DNA from 2 places in the Stenotrophomonas sp. 86428_Sma genome. Region 2 is predicted to be linked to the other one. Evidence: riboswitches for the same ligand, from Rfam matches in the RefSeq annotation. Region 2 holds a riboswitch; the other holds the start of a gene.
The links. A riboswitch is a leader RNA that binds a small molecule or an ion and turns the genes downstream of it on or off. The one in region 2 is predicted to bind thiamine pyrophosphate.
Positions count from the first base shown of each region.

Region 1: it holds a riboswitch for thiamine pyrophosphate, as region 2 does, so the genes downstream of both, ACZK3J_RS00820 (TonB-dependent receptor) here and thiC (phosphomethylpyrimidine synthase ThiC) in region 2, are expected to answer to the same signal.

Region 1 is NZ_CM151156.1:191,048-198,247, forward strand. Features, by position in the region: gene ACZK3J_RS00820 (TonB-dependent receptor) at 1-1,996, opposite strand, end outside; TPP riboswitch at 2,067-2,162, opposite strand; gene ACZK3J_RS00825 (phosphotransferase enzyme family protein) at 2,206-3,330, opposite strand; gene ACZK3J_RS00830 (glycine zipper 2TM domain-containing protein) at 3,460-3,867, opposite strand; gene ACZK3J_RS00835 (peptidoglycan-binding protein) at 4,114-6,105, opposite strand; gene ACZK3J_RS00840 (hypothetical protein) at 6,217-6,987, opposite strand.
Region 2 is NZ_CM151156.1:4,093,864-4,101,063, forward strand. Features, by position in the region: gene ACZK3J_RS18835 (winged helix-turn-helix domain-containing protein) at 1-1,005, opposite strand, end outside; gene ACZK3J_RS18840 (ion channel) at 1,266-1,937, opposite strand; gene thiC (phosphomethylpyrimidine synthase ThiC) at 2,077-3,921, opposite strand; TPP riboswitch at 4,004-4,105, opposite strand; gene ACZK3J_RS18850 (BCCT family transporter) at 4,351-5,928, shown strand; gene ggt (gamma-glutamyltransferase) at 6,487-7,200, opposite strand, start outside.

The DNA.
Region 1 (7,200 bases), 1.0 Mb from region 2:
GTGCGCGCACGCCACCGTCGGCGCGGGCAACGTTGGCACCGGCATAGCGCCAGCCGCCGGTCACATCCAGGCCCTGCACGAACGGCAGCGCATAGGCCACGTGCACGCTGGCGCGCACCTTCGGCACGTTCACCAGCTGATTGCCTGCATAGGCCGGGGTGCCGGTGTCGCGCGCGCGCGCCTGCAGCACGCTGGCACTGGCTACGATCTGCAGTGCGTCGGTCAGCTGGCCGTTGGCGGTCAGCTCCAGGCCGGTGTGGGTCTGCGTGCCTTCCTCGACGAAGGTGTAGCCGACGTCGCTGCTGTCCGGCTTGGCGTACTGGTAGGGCTGCGAGATGCGGAACACGGCTGCGCCCAGCGTCAGCGCCTCGACCGGCACGTACTTCACGCCCACTTCCAGCTGCCGCGACTGCACCGACGGCAGGAAGGTGTCGGCGTTGCTGGTCCAGAACGGCGCTTCCTGGCCCAGTGAAATGCCGCGCACGTAGCTGGCATAGGCGTTGAGCTGGTCGGTGGCCTTCCACACCACCGCGGTCTGCGGCAGGAAGCGCGACAGGCGGCTGTGCCGCTGCGGGTTTCCACGCTTGTCGTAGGCGTGCTCGTCCAGGCGCACGAAGCGGCCACCGGCCAGCCACTGCCAGTCATCACCGAAGCTCATCCGGTCCAGCGCGAAGAACGCGGTCTGGCGGCTGTCCAGGCGTCGTGCGGACGGCCCTGGCATCTTCGGCGACGGCGCGAACACCGGCACCTGTGCGTCGTGGATGTTGCTGGTGCCGACGTACTCGTTGACGCTCGGGCGCTTGTCTACCGTGCGGCGGAAGTAGTCGGCACCGATGGTCAACTCATGGCCGACGCTGCCGGTCTCGAAGCGGCCGCGCAGCTCGGCACGGGCCTGCTGGTTGCGGCGGGTGTCGTCCGGGCTGCGGTAGTCGTAGACGTCGTAGTCGCCATTGGGCGCGAAGTAGTTGCCCGGCACGCTGCCATCGGCGCACTGCGCGGCGTAGTAGCAGCCGTAGGCGAAGGCGACGTTGTCATCGATGACCGAGCGGCTGTGGCCGACCGAGACGCGCGACTGCCAGGTATCGTTGAAGTCGTAGGTGTGCAGGGCGGTGATGTTGGTGCTGGCGATATCCACCGGGCGCTGCCAGGGCTGGTAGCCGAGCAGGAATTCGCGATCCACGCCGTGCGGCAGCTCGCGCGCGCCCAGCAGCTGGTAGCCCGACACCGAACGCTGCGAACTGGTCTGGTAGTTGGCATCCACTTCCAGCTTGCCGCGCTCGCCGATCAGCCAGTCGGCGGCCAGCGAGTAGAAGTTGCGACGGCCATCGGCGTGCTCGACGTAGGAATTGCTGGAATCCCATGCGGCATTCAGGCGCAGGCCGAAACGCGGGGTGATCCAGTGGCCGACATCGACGGCGACGTAGCGCGAGCCTTCCGAGTCGGTACCGAGCGTGGCGGTGCGCACTTCGGCCGGGCGCTTGCCGATGTAGTTGATGATCCCGCCGGGCGCCATCACACCCGCGGCCAGGCCGGCTTCACCCTTGAGGATCTCAACCGACTGCACGTTCTCCAGCGCCAGGCGCTGTTCGCCGGCGATGGACAGGCCGTTGAAGCGGTAGCCGGTGGCGGCGTCCAGCGCGAAACCGCGGATGGCGATGTTCTGGTAGTAGCCCACCGGCGCATACGCATCGCCCAGCGAGGCATCGTTGCTGGCCAGCTCGGACAGCGAACGCACCTGCCGGCGGTCGAGGTAGTTGCGCTCGAGCACGTTCACCGAGGCCGGGGTGTCCTTCCAGGACCCACCACCGAAGGCGTTCACGCGTGAGGTATCGGCCTTGGGTTTGCCGGCCTGCACGCGCACTGCCGCCAGTTCGGTGGGCGAGCGCTCGGCGCCGGTGGCAGCCGCATCGGTGGCAGCGTCGGCCTCGCTGGCATGCAGCGGCAAGGCGGCGCAGAGGGCGAGGGAGAGCAGGGTGGGGCGCAGGCAGCGGTTCATTCGGTTCGTCTTCGGACAACAAGGGAGACGAAGCGACGGCGCGCAGGTGCACCGGCCCATGACGGGGGTGTGGCTGCGGCTCAAAGCTCCCTACGCCGGTGCAAACCGGATCAGGTTCCAAGGGACTCTCTCAGCCTGGCAGATCCAGGCACCCCCGCTTCAGGTGACCATTTCACTACAAATGGTACGGATTTGCGAGCCGGTGCCCTTCAGGCTGCCGCGTGCAACGCCTGCAGCAGTGCCTGTCCCGGCGCGCTGTGGAACCACGCCGGATGCCCCAGCATGAACGGCTGCCACGCCACATCCGCGTTTGCGGTGGAGCCAGTGATGCCTTCGAAGTACTCCACTTCGGACAGTGCGAAGTCGAAATGGACCATCGGCAGCAGTTCGGCCAGCAGGTGCACGCGTGCCGCCGACAACGGCAGCACCTCGCGGTAGCCGTCGAGCAGGGCCAGTGCGATATCGATGCGCACCGCCTCCATGCCGCGCTCCAGTTCCAGCCACGCCACTGCGTTGCGCTCGATCGCGGTGGCGAGGTCAAACAGTGCGCTGGTGGGCGAAGCCAGGCCGAAATCCAGCACGGTGCTGACCTGCCCGTCGCGCCACAGCAGGTTGGAGACATGCCAGTCGTTGTGCGCCCACAGCCGTGGCTCGTCGCGCAGGCGCTCGGCCAGGCCGGCATGCCACGGCAGCACGTCGCGCTGCAGCTGCGCTTCCCACGGAATGCGCGCGAGATAGCGGGCCAGCCCCGGTCGTGTGGGCAGTTCGGCTTTGATCGCGGCGATGGGATCGTCGGCGCGGATCAGATCGTCGCGCGCGACCAGCAGATGGGTACTGCGCTGTGGCGCGTGATAGCTGGCGGCGGCACGGTGCAACCGGGCCAGCATGCGGCCGGCTTCGCGGGCCTGCGCGACATCGGTCAGCAACGACCACGACACGGCATCGCGGTACAGGTCCTCGCCCACGCCCACGGCATGCAGCTCGAAGGTCCATTCGCCGTGCTCGACTGCGGTGTGGCCATCGGCTGCCGCCAGCACCTGCACCACCGGTACGCCGGCGGCAGCGAGATGGGCGATGAAGTGGTGTTCTTCTTCCAGGCAGGCGGCGCTGCGAACGCTGTGGTGGTGGCGCTTGATGAACACCGGTGCGCGCGTGCCATTGACGATGGCGGCGGCCGACAACGGTCGAGGACTGTGCCAGTGCGGCTGGCTGCCCGCATCCAGCTGCGGAAAGCGCTGGCGCAGCCACGCGAGGTCTGCGGTGCTGATCGGCGGCCAGTCGGCAGCGACCTCGTCGTTGTTGAGGCCCTGCACCCGGTGGGAAGAAGAAGTCATGCCGCAGCCCCAATGGGGAAAGTCACATCCAAGGCTGCGCATTCAACGCCATGGCCGCCCGCAACGCAAACGGGCGGGTCATCGACCCGCCCGTCGTCACATCGTCATCGGCGGTACCGCCGCGCCGGATTACCAGCCGCGATGGCGGCCGCGGTCGTGGTAGTAGCGGTTGTCGTAGTAGCGCTCGCGCTGCCAGCGACGGTCGTCACCGCGGTCGTAGTAGCCGCTGCGGTAGTAGCCACGGTCGTAACGGCGATCGTAGCGGTTGTCGTAACGGCGATTGTCGTAGTAACGACGGTCGCGGCGGTCAGATGTGGTCAGGTTGCCGATCGCGCCGCCGGCCACGGCACCGCCGACAGTGGCAGCGGGATCACCGTTGGAGAGCAGGTTGCCGGCCACGCCACCGACCACGGCGCCGACCAGGGTGCGCTTGTCCTTCCTCGACATCGCGCTGGCATCGCTGACCACGGCGACACCGGCCACCAGTGCCAGGGCCATCGCCAGACCACGGAAGCTGAGTGCGGAAGTACTGAGCATGTTCGTTCTCCTGTGAGGTGCATGCCACGCTGGGCAGGGAGGGCGCGGGGCGCCCCGGCTGCCGTGATGTCCACGCTGGCGTTCCAACATTGCCGGAACATTGCCTGGTCCACCGTGCGGCTTGCGCATTCATCTAGCGGCAGGCGGCATGAAGCAAGGCTGAAAGCGGCCCCGGCCGCTCAGCTGGCAGAAAGGGAAAAGGCCACGCGGACGTGGCCCTCCCTTCTCTCCCAAGGCGCCGCGGGCTTAGACGCCCATCGCCTTCTGCGCCTGCCGGGCCTGCTCCTGCTGGGCGTCCTGCTGCTGATGCAGCACGTTCGGCGCGCCCTGCACGGCACCGCTGCTGAGCGCCAGGCTCTGCTCGCTGGCGGCACGGGTCTCCACCGCCACGCGGCTGGCGGCGGGGTCGCCGATGGTGCCCTGCACGGCGAACAGGCGCTCACCGTTCGGGCTGGGCACCACCGAGTCGATGCGCTGCAGGCCGGCGGCATGCGCCTCCTTGGTCAATGCCGCAGCAGCGCTTTCCAGCGCGTGGCGGTCCTTGAAGGTCCCGGCCGGCAGCAGTTCCAGACCCTTGCTGGCCTGGATGAACAACGGATTGCGCGGGTGCCGCTCGTCGTTCAGCAACGGCCGTTCGCGTGCGTCCTTGATTGCCTCCAGGGTCTTCGCCCCGACAATGCCGTCGACCACCAGGCCGTTGTCCTTCTGCAGCTGGCGCACTGCCGTGTCGGTGTTGCGGCCGAAGCGGCCATCTTCGACCAGCGGCTTGCCGTCGGCGCCGACGTAGCCCAGGTGGCCCAGCTGCTCCTGCACCTTGCGCACGCCCTCGCTGTGCGCGCCCTGCTTGTACAGTTCGGCGTGCGGCGTGGCAGCGGCCTTGTGCTCGGGCGCAGGCTTGCCCTGGCTCTGCTCGTGCGACTGGGTGCGGTTTTCCAGCAGGTCGCGCGCCTTGGACAGCGGATCGGAGGCGTACAGCTTCCAGTTCGGGTGGTCCTTCACCTGCTTGAGGTAGTCCTCGACCGGCATGGTGTGCACGCCCTTGCTGCCGGTGGACTGGCTGATCAGCAGCTTGTCGGTGTTGGGGTCGCGCACCACCATCACGATGTGGTCGATGCCGTTCCAGTGCTCATGGCGGGTCCTGGCCGTATCCAGGCCGATGATCATGCCTTCCTTCAGCGCATCGGGCTTCAGGATCGCGTCGCGGTCCAGCAGCACGCCGGACTGGTCGAACGCCTTGCGCACGATCCCACCGGAACCGAGGTTGCCCAGGTCGATGCGATCAGCCTTGCTGAACACCGCGTGCCCGGCCTTCTGGTTGATCTCGTCCATGGTCCGGTTCTGCAGCGTGCCGACCCAGCCGGAACAGTCGATGTAACCCTGCTCCACGTTCTTGCCGGTCTTGCCCGGTACGTACAGCGCGTGGCCCGGAATGTTGATGGCGTACTTGACGTCGTCGTACTTCACGCCGGCCTCGTAGGCGGCCTGCAGTTCAATGCCTGGCTTCGGTGTGGCAGCTGCCGTTGCGGTTGCCGCCAGCGTGGCTGCACCCGCCGCCACGGCTGCGCTGGCCTGCGCAGGTGCTGCCGGGGTCTGGCCCTGGCCCTGCACTACCGCCTGCGGTTCGATGTTCTTTTCCGGAATGCTGATCGCTGCGTACTTGTGGATGTAATAGCTGGAGAACGTCCGCGCCAGGTCGCCGTCGTTCATCCCGCGCATCTCGGCCAGGGTGTGGCCGGTCAGCGCCTTCGCGTCGGAGCCGATCTGGTTCAGCACGTTGCGGCGCATGTTGATCTCGTCGCCGTGGCTGTTGCGGACCACGCCGAAGGTGCCGGTGGCAATCGCGGTCTGTACCGAGCCATAGCCGGCGCTGCCCTGCTGGTGGGCCAGGTACAGGTCCAGGCCAGTCGGGGCCTCACCGCCGGACAGGTAGGGATTACCGGTGCGCTCGTTGCGGCGTGCCATCGAGTCCAGGTTGTCCTGGTACATCTGTGCGGCCGCTTCGGTGTTGCGGGTGGGGTCGAACTCGTGGCCGGTCAGGTGGTACTGGCGCGCGGAGCCGGGCACGAACTGGAACAGGCCCTTGGCGCCGGATGAGGTGTTGTGGGCGCGCTCGTTGAAGGTGCCGCCGGTCTCGATGTGCGCGAAGCGCATGAAGTCATCCACAGGGATGCCCTTCTGCCTGGCGACCTGCTCGACGATGTCCAGGACTTCCTTTCTGCTGTAGTCATGCTGTGCCATGACGTTTTCCTCGGGGTTGATGGAGCGGCGCGTGCCGCGAATCGCCAACCGGACTCATCCGTGAGTCAAGAACATGTCGGTCAACAGGGAACCCGCGCGTGGCGGGTGCTATCAGGGCGCGACGTACTGCTGGGTCGCGCTGTCGAAGGTGTAGTGCACGGCGTCGCCGGCACCCAGTGCGCGGGTCTTGCCGGGGCCTTCGATGGTGGTGCCCTTGAAGGTCACGGTCAGTCGCGGCAGGCCGTTGCCGTCGGCAGCGAAGGCCAGTTCGCCATCGCTGTCGGTGCAGGGCATCACGTTGCCGTCGTCGCAGGCGGCACTGTTGTCCTCACCCGTGCGCACTGAACCGACATAGCGCCAGACCTTGCTGTCCACGTCGTCTTCGCTGCGCCTGGGGTTGAACAGCAGCAGCGCATAGCCGGTGCTGCTGATGCCGCGGTCGAAGCTGCTGGTCGGCACCGCCAGCAGCAGGCGACCATCGGCCGTGCGATGTTCAAGCGGCTTGCGCCGGGTATCGACATCGTCGGCCTTGTCGTACGCGCCCAGTGCGCCGATGGTCCATTCCTGGCCACGGAACTTCCATGGCTTCCTGGCGTCGGTGCCGGCCAGCACGAAGGTGGCCTCGGCAAGGTTGGCGCGGTCATCCGGACCGGCCGGCGTCTGCTCGCCCGGCTTGCCGTAGTGCTCGCGGGTATCCCAGGAGAAACCCGTGTAGTACGTGGTGCCATCGAGAGTGAAGGTGTGGCCGAACCAGAAGGTCGCCACGCTGCCGTTCTGGACCTCATAGGAGGTCGCGCCATCGCCGTCCACCTGGTAGGTGAAATACATCACGGTCGGCGCGTCGGGCGGGGTGGCGGCGGCATCGGGGGTGGGGGTCTGCATCGGGGCAACATCCTGTCGGGGCGCATTGGCAGCCTGCGCAGGGGCGCCGGGCTGGGAGGACGAGGGGGCCGGATCGGCGGCGCTGCAGGCGGCAGCGGAAAGAGAGACGAGCAGGCACGCCGCGAATGCGCGCAGAGGCCGCAACGGCAGGGTCCAACGTAGCTTGGGGGGATGATGCATGCGCCTCTCCATGGTCAGCGTTGCCGGGCCAGA
Region 2 (7,200 bases):
CCCCACCATGCTGCCGAACACCAGACCACGGCCGTCCGGCGTCCAGTCGAAACTGAGCAGCTCGGTGCCATCGCACCGTGTGGCCTGGCGCAGGGCACCACCGGTCGCGCTGGCGATCAGCACCTGGCAACCGCCGTTGTTGCTGAACCGCGCGAAGGCGATCTCGCGTCCATCCGGCGACCAGCTCGGGAAGCGATCGACCGAGCCGGCCGGCGGAGCCAGCAGCTGCCGTGCAGGCGCGTTGCCGGAGGTCTGCACCTTGATCGCACCACCGCCCTGCCCGTCTTCGTTGGCGCCCTCATAGGCCACCAATGAACCATCGGGTGAAAGCGTGGGATAGGTTTCAAAGCCGCTGGTCGCGGTGATCAACCGATAGGGACGCTGCGGGCTGCCGATCACGCGCGTGCCGTTCTCCACGGCCGCGTCCACAGCTGAACTGCTGGCCGGTGCCCGCCGCAGCAGCAGCGCGGTCAGCACCACCACCGTGGCCAGCATCAGCACGCCCAGCACCAGCAGTACGCGCCGGCGGACGTGGCGCCAGCGGCGGCGCGATGCCTGCAGGTGTGGCGGCATCACCTCGGCGATGGCCATCGCCGGTTGAATGTCCACGATTTCGTCATCGGCTCCCGCCGGCGGCGCCGGCTCGACATCGTCCAGTACCTGCACCGGCACCAGCAGGCGATAGCCGGTCTTGGCGATGGTCTCGATATAGGCCTGGCCGTTGTCGTCGTCGTTGCTGAACGCCTTGCGCAGCTGGGTGACGGCCTGGGTAAGCACATCATTGGTCGGCAGCGTGTCCGGCCAGACTTCCGCGAACAGTTCATCGCGGGTGACAACACGCCCCGGCTGGCGCAGCAGCACACGCAGCACGCCCAGCGCCTTCGGCGTCAGCCGACGCGGGCGACGCGCACCGACGACCTCGACTTCGCGCGAGGACAGAGTGACAGTGCACTCTCCTATCCGGATCCGATCGAATCCGGGGGGCTGGTTTTCACTGCTGTTCATTTTCCGCTACACAGTAGAGACAGGTCCGGGGCAGCGTTTGCCTTCGATACCCTCCCGTCCTGGGAACAGCAAAAAGCCAGACTCCGCACAAAGCATCGGCGCATACCGCAAAAACAATGAAGCGGGCAAATACTAGCCTATGCGGGTTACCTCGCCTATCGCGTGGTCGACATCCAGGCTCTCTCTCGCCGACGCATTCACATAATCTGCTGCACCATTCGCGCCCTGCGGGGCGCGAAATTTTTATCTGGCGTTCATTTTCACATGCGCCGCAGCATGGTCAATCCAACCAGTCGCGAAACCACCAAAGCTACGTACATCACGCCTGAAAACTGCTCCAGCATGACCAAGGCGCGCGCCTGCGGATGCAGTGGCACAACGTCGCTCAAGCCAACACCCGAGAGCAAACTGAAGCTCAGATAAAGAAGCTCCATCCAGGTGCGCTGCGCGCCACCACCGGTGCCCTGGAAACTGCCCGGATACCATTGCTGGCACACGGCGAAAGCAAACGCGAAGGCCCACGCCAGCAACGTGAATGTCGCACCTGCTGCGAACAGTTCATCGCGGGTGACTTTATGGTCCTGGAGCATGTAGGCGATGAGCGCACCGGCCGTATAGAAGTACAGCAGGCTTTCCAGCAGCTGCGCGGTGGTCAGCAGCGCACTGCGATCCAGCAGTGCGCCGGCCAGCGAGAACACCACCGAAGGAATGGCCAGCAGCAGTGCCAGCCAGGTGCCCAGCGGACTGCGCTGGACCACCCACAGCGCCAGGCCGAGTACCGCCATGCCGAACATGCCCAGCGCCGCACGGCCGCCGGCGGTGTCATCAAGTGCGGGATACAGCAGCACCGCGATCAACTGGGCACCCAGCAGCCAGGCCGAAGGATGGCGGCGGGCAATGGCCAGCCAGCGGGTGGTGATGGCAACGGGCATGGCGTCCTTTCCCCAGGGTGATGGGCGGAGGATAGCCGGGAGCGGCGTGATGAGCGGTAGTGCCGGCCACTGGCCGGCACTCTCCCTGGTCCCACGCACGACGGAATGCCGGCCGACGGCCGGCACTACCCGTTACACGTCAGCCCTGGTGATAGACCTCGGCGCCGGCGGCGCGAAACTCCTTCGACTTCTCCTTCATGCCGGCCTCGGCGTAGTCGCGCACGTCCTGGGTGATCTTCATCGAACAGAAGTGCGGGCCGCACATCGAGCAGAAATGCGCCAGCTTGTGCGCATCCTTCGGCAGGGTCTCATCATGGAATTCCTTGGCCTTCTCCGGGTCCAGCCCGAGATGGAACTGGTCTTCCCAGCGGAACTCGAAGCGTGCCTTGCTCAGCGCGTTGTCGCGCACCTGTGCGCCGGGGTGTCCCTTGGCCAGGTCGGCCGCATGCGCGGCGATACGGTAGGCCATGATGCCGTCGCGCACGTCCTGGCGGTTGGGCAAGCCGAGGTGCTCCTTCGGCGTCACGTAGCAGAGCATGGCCGTACCAAACCAGCCGATCATTGCCGCACCGATCGCGCTGGTGATGTGGTCGTAGCCCGGTGCGATGTCGGTGGTCAGGGGGCCCAGCGTATAGAACGGCGCTTCGCCACACTCGCGCAGCTGCTTGTCCATGTTCTCCTTGATCAGCTGCATCGGCACGTGGCCGGGGCCTTCGATCATGGTCTGCACGTCGTGCTTCCAGGCGATCTTCGTCAGTTCGCCCAGCGTCTCCAGCTCACCGAACTGCGCAGCGTCGTTGGCATCGGCGATGCAGCCCGGGCGCAGGCCGTCACCCAGCGAGAAGGTCACGTCGTAGGCCTTCATGATTTCGCAGATGTCTTCGAAATGCGTGTAGAGGAAGTTCTCCTTGTGGTGTGCCAGGCACCACTTGGCCATGATCGAGCCACCGCGGCTGACGATGCCGGTGACCCGCTTGGCGGTGAGCGGCACATAGCGCAGCAGCACGCCGGCGTGGATGGTGAAGTAGTCCACGCCCTGCTCGGCCTGCTCGATCAGTGTGTCGCGGAAGATCTCCCAGGTGAGTGCTTCGGCGCGGCCATCGACCTTCTCAAGCGCCTGGTAGATCGGCACGGTACCGATCGCCACCGGCGAGTTGCGGATGATCCACTCGCGGGTCTCATGGATGTGCTTGCCGGTGGACAGGTCCATCACCGTGTCACCGCCCCAGCGGATCGCCCACACCAGCTTCTCCACCTCCTCGGCAATGCCCGAGGACACGGCGCTGTTGCCGATGTTGGCGTTGATCTTGGTCAGGAAATTGCGGCCGATGATCATCGGCTCGCTTTCCGGATGGTTGATGTTGTTGGGCAGCACCGCACGGCCGCGGGCGATTTCGTCGCGCACGAACTCCGGGGTGATGATCTTCTGGATCGAAGCGCCGAACGCCTCGCCCGGGTGCTGCTGCAGCAGGCCGGCATCGCGGATCGCGTCCAGCCGCTGGTTCTCGCGGATGGCGACGAATTCCATTTCCGGCGTGATGATGCCGCGGCGCGCGTAGTGCATCTGGGTGACGTTGGCACCTGCACGCGCACGGCGTGGCAGGCTGCGCGCGGGGAAGCGCACCGCATCGAGCTTCGGGTCATGCTCGCGATCGCGACCGAACGAAGAACTCAGTCCTTCCAGCCGCTCGGTATCACCGCGTTCTTCCACCCAGCCGCGACGCAGTGCCGGCAAACCAGCGGACAGATCGATGCGCACCTCCGGATCGGTGTACGGGCCCGACGTGTCGTAAACGGTCACCGGTGCATTCTCTTCGCCGCCGAACAAGGTCGGCGTGCGGGTCAGCGCGATCTCGCGCATCGGCACCTGCAGATCCGGGCGTGAACCGGGCACGTGGATCTTGCGCGAGCCGGGAATGGGCCGGGTCACGGATTCGGAGAGTTGCTGGGCCTGTTGCTGCAGGGCGGAGAGCTGTGCGTTCATCGGGCATCGTCCAGGAAGGTCAGGGACGAAGCGGCGGCGCACTGCTGCCGCGCCAGGACGGTCCTTGGGCGGAGTCCGGGCATGGCTGCACTGCAAAGCTTCCCTACGCCGGTATGAGCCGGATCAGGTTCCAAGGGACTGTCTCAACCGTGGCCACATGGCCGCGGTACCCCCGCTTCTTGGTGTGCATTAGAGCATAGAACGCACTGCAGCTCCTGGTGGTTCCATCCACGCACGGCGTGGATCTGCTGTTTCTGTATTAACAGAACCGTGACATCGCATTCAGTAACGTGCACGCGCATCGTGCCGCTGCGGCCGGTGTTTCCCCGCCGCCTCCGCGGCCCCTGCCCGGTCTGTGCTGCATGTCGCCGGCCCCTCGCAGCAAGCTCTGCTCGCTCCCCTCAATCCCTTGATCGGAGAAGCTCCTTCATGGTGTTTCGCGTTTCCATCGCACTGGTTCTGCTTCTGGTGCTGCTTGCCGGTGTTGCACCCGGCCCCTTCAATACCGTGGTGCAGTCGGTACTGGCCGATGTCATCCGCAGTGTCGGCTGGCTCTATCTTCTGGTCGTGTTCCTGGCGCTGACTTTCCTGATGTACCTGGCATTCGGTCGCTTCGGCAACCTGCGCATCGGCGGTGAAGATGCCGAGCCGGAGTTCTCGCGCGCCAGCTGGATGTCGATGCTGTTCGCCGCCGGCATGGGCATCGGCCTGGTGTTCTGGGGCGCCGCCGAGCCGATTTCCCACTTCACCAAGCCTCCAGAAGGCCTCGCACCGCAGAGCATGGACGCGGCGCGGGCTTCGATGCGCTATGCATTCTTCCATTGGGGTCTGCATCCATGGGCAATCTACGCGCTGATCGGCCTGGCGATGGCCTGGTTCCAGTTCAACCGCAATGGCCGTGGACTGGTCAGTGACATGCTGCAACCGATCATCGGCCGGCACCATCGCGGCTGGATCGGACGCGTGGTCAACATCGCCGCGGTTGTTGCCACTGCCATTGGCGTGGCCACCACGCTGGGGTTCGGTACCATCCAGATCGCTGCCGGCATGGAACGCGTGTTCGGCCTGCACGCGGGTGTGCCACTGCAGCTGACCATCATCGCCATCGCGTTCGTGCTGTACATGGCGTCCACCGCCAGCGGAGTCGAGCGCGGGGTGAAGTGGCTGTCCAACTTCAACCTTGCGCTGGCCGCGCTTCTTGCGGCCACCGTACTGGTGCTGGGTCCGACCGGATTCATCTTCGATACGTTCACCACCACACTGGGGTCGTACCTCAACCAGCTGGTGACGATGAGCCTGCGCATGTCGCCGTTCTCGGGCAGCACATGGGTGGCGGACTGGACCATCTTCTACTGGGCGTGGTGGATTTCCTGGGCCCCGTTCGTCGGCTCGTTCATCGCGCGCATCTCGCGTGGGCGCAGCGTCCGCGAGTTCGTCATCGGCGTCGTGCTGGCACCCACGGTGCTGGGCTTCTTCTGGTTCGCGGTGTTTGGTGGTACTGCGCTGTGGGCGCAGATCTTCGGCCACGCCGACCTGGTGCAGGCGCTGGGCAATGGCTATGAAACGGTGCTGTTCACCCTGTTTGACAGCATGCCGCTGCCCTTGCTGCTTTCCTGCATCGCACTGGTGCTGCTGATGATCTTCTTCGTGACATCAGCCGATTCGGCGGTGCTGGTACTGGCCAGCATGTCCACTGACGAGGCAGGCGATCCGCCGTTGAAGCGCAAGCTGGCCTGGGGCATCGCGGTGGCGCTGATTGCAGCGGCGTTGCTGCTGGCCGGTGGCCTGGATGCACTGCAGGGCATGATCACGATTGCGGCGTTGCCATTCGCGCTGCTGATGGTGCTGGTGATGGTGTCGCTGTACCGGGTGCTGGACCAGGAGTACACGCGCGAGCGGCGGCAGGCGCAGCGCCAGCGGCACATGATCGATGCGTGGATCGCGCGCGAGATGGCGGCTCAGGAGGAGACCCCGGCGGAGGCGGCGCGCGCGCACGATCAGGATTGAGTGGGTTTTGCAGCCTGCGGCTGCACCGCTTTTTCAAGCAAGTGCAAATTCAAAAGCCAGGGCAGCTCTGGGTTTCTGCTGGTTGGGCGGGGCGGTGTGGGTAGGCAGGACACGCCGTAAACCCGTCCCTGGGGGCTCGATGGCGCCATCCATGGCGCCAACGGTCCTGCCCACCCACACCGCCCCACCCCCGACAGGTTACGTGTGACGGTTGGTCCATCCACGCCATGCGTGGATGAGGTGTATCGGAAAACAAGAAGGGGTCGGATTCGTTTTCCTGTGGGAAACGGATCCGACCCCAACCCACAGCACGCGGCTGTTGCCGTTGCCTTTGCTCTTGATCTTCTTTTTTCTTTTCCTGCGGTGATGGACACGGAAACTATCCGTGGCCGGGCGGGTGGGCTGGGCGGGGGTGTCCGCGGCATGGATGCCGCGGCCAAGCCTCCAGGGACGGATTCACGGCGTCCCCCGACCAGCCCACCCGCCCGGCCCAATCACATGATCCCGCTTCCACGAACCATCACCGCGGAGGGGGCTGCGCCCGGTGGCCGGGAAACCTCAATACCCCGCCGCCTGCCCATCCTTTCGACTCTCAGACGCACCGTAGTAAACGCCGGATTCCGGATCACGCATGATCGCCTGATACCCGCCATACGGACCATCGGCGAACACGATGCGATGTCCCTTGCGCATCAACGCACGCACCGTCTCATACGGGAAGCCGGTTTCCAGATTCACCTCACCACCGTCGGTCATCGCCGTGGCCTGCCCGGTCGGTTCGGTCGAGCCTTCATGCTGGATGCGCGGTGCATCACCGGCTTCCTGCAGGTTCATGCCGAAATCCACCAGGTTCATCACGATCTGCGCGTGGCCCTGCGGCTGCATCGCGCCGCCCATCACGCCGAAGCTGGCGTACGGCTTGCCACCCTTGGTGATGAAGGCCGGAATGATGGTCTGGAACGGGCGCTTGCCCGGCGCATAACCGTTGGGATGATTCTTCTGCAATACGAACATCTCGCCACGGTCCTGCAGGATGAAGCCCAGCCCCGGCGGCACCATGCCGCTGCCCATGCCGCGGTAATTGGACTGGATCAGCGACACCATCATGCCGTCGGCGTCGGCCACGGTCATGTAGATGGTGTCGCCCTCTTCCAACTGCTTCGGCGTGCCCGGCTGCACTTCCTTCAGCGCCTTGTCCATCGAGATCAGCGCGCGACGTTGCGCGGCGTACTCCTTGGAGATCAGCTTCTGCACCGGCGCCGGCTGGAACGC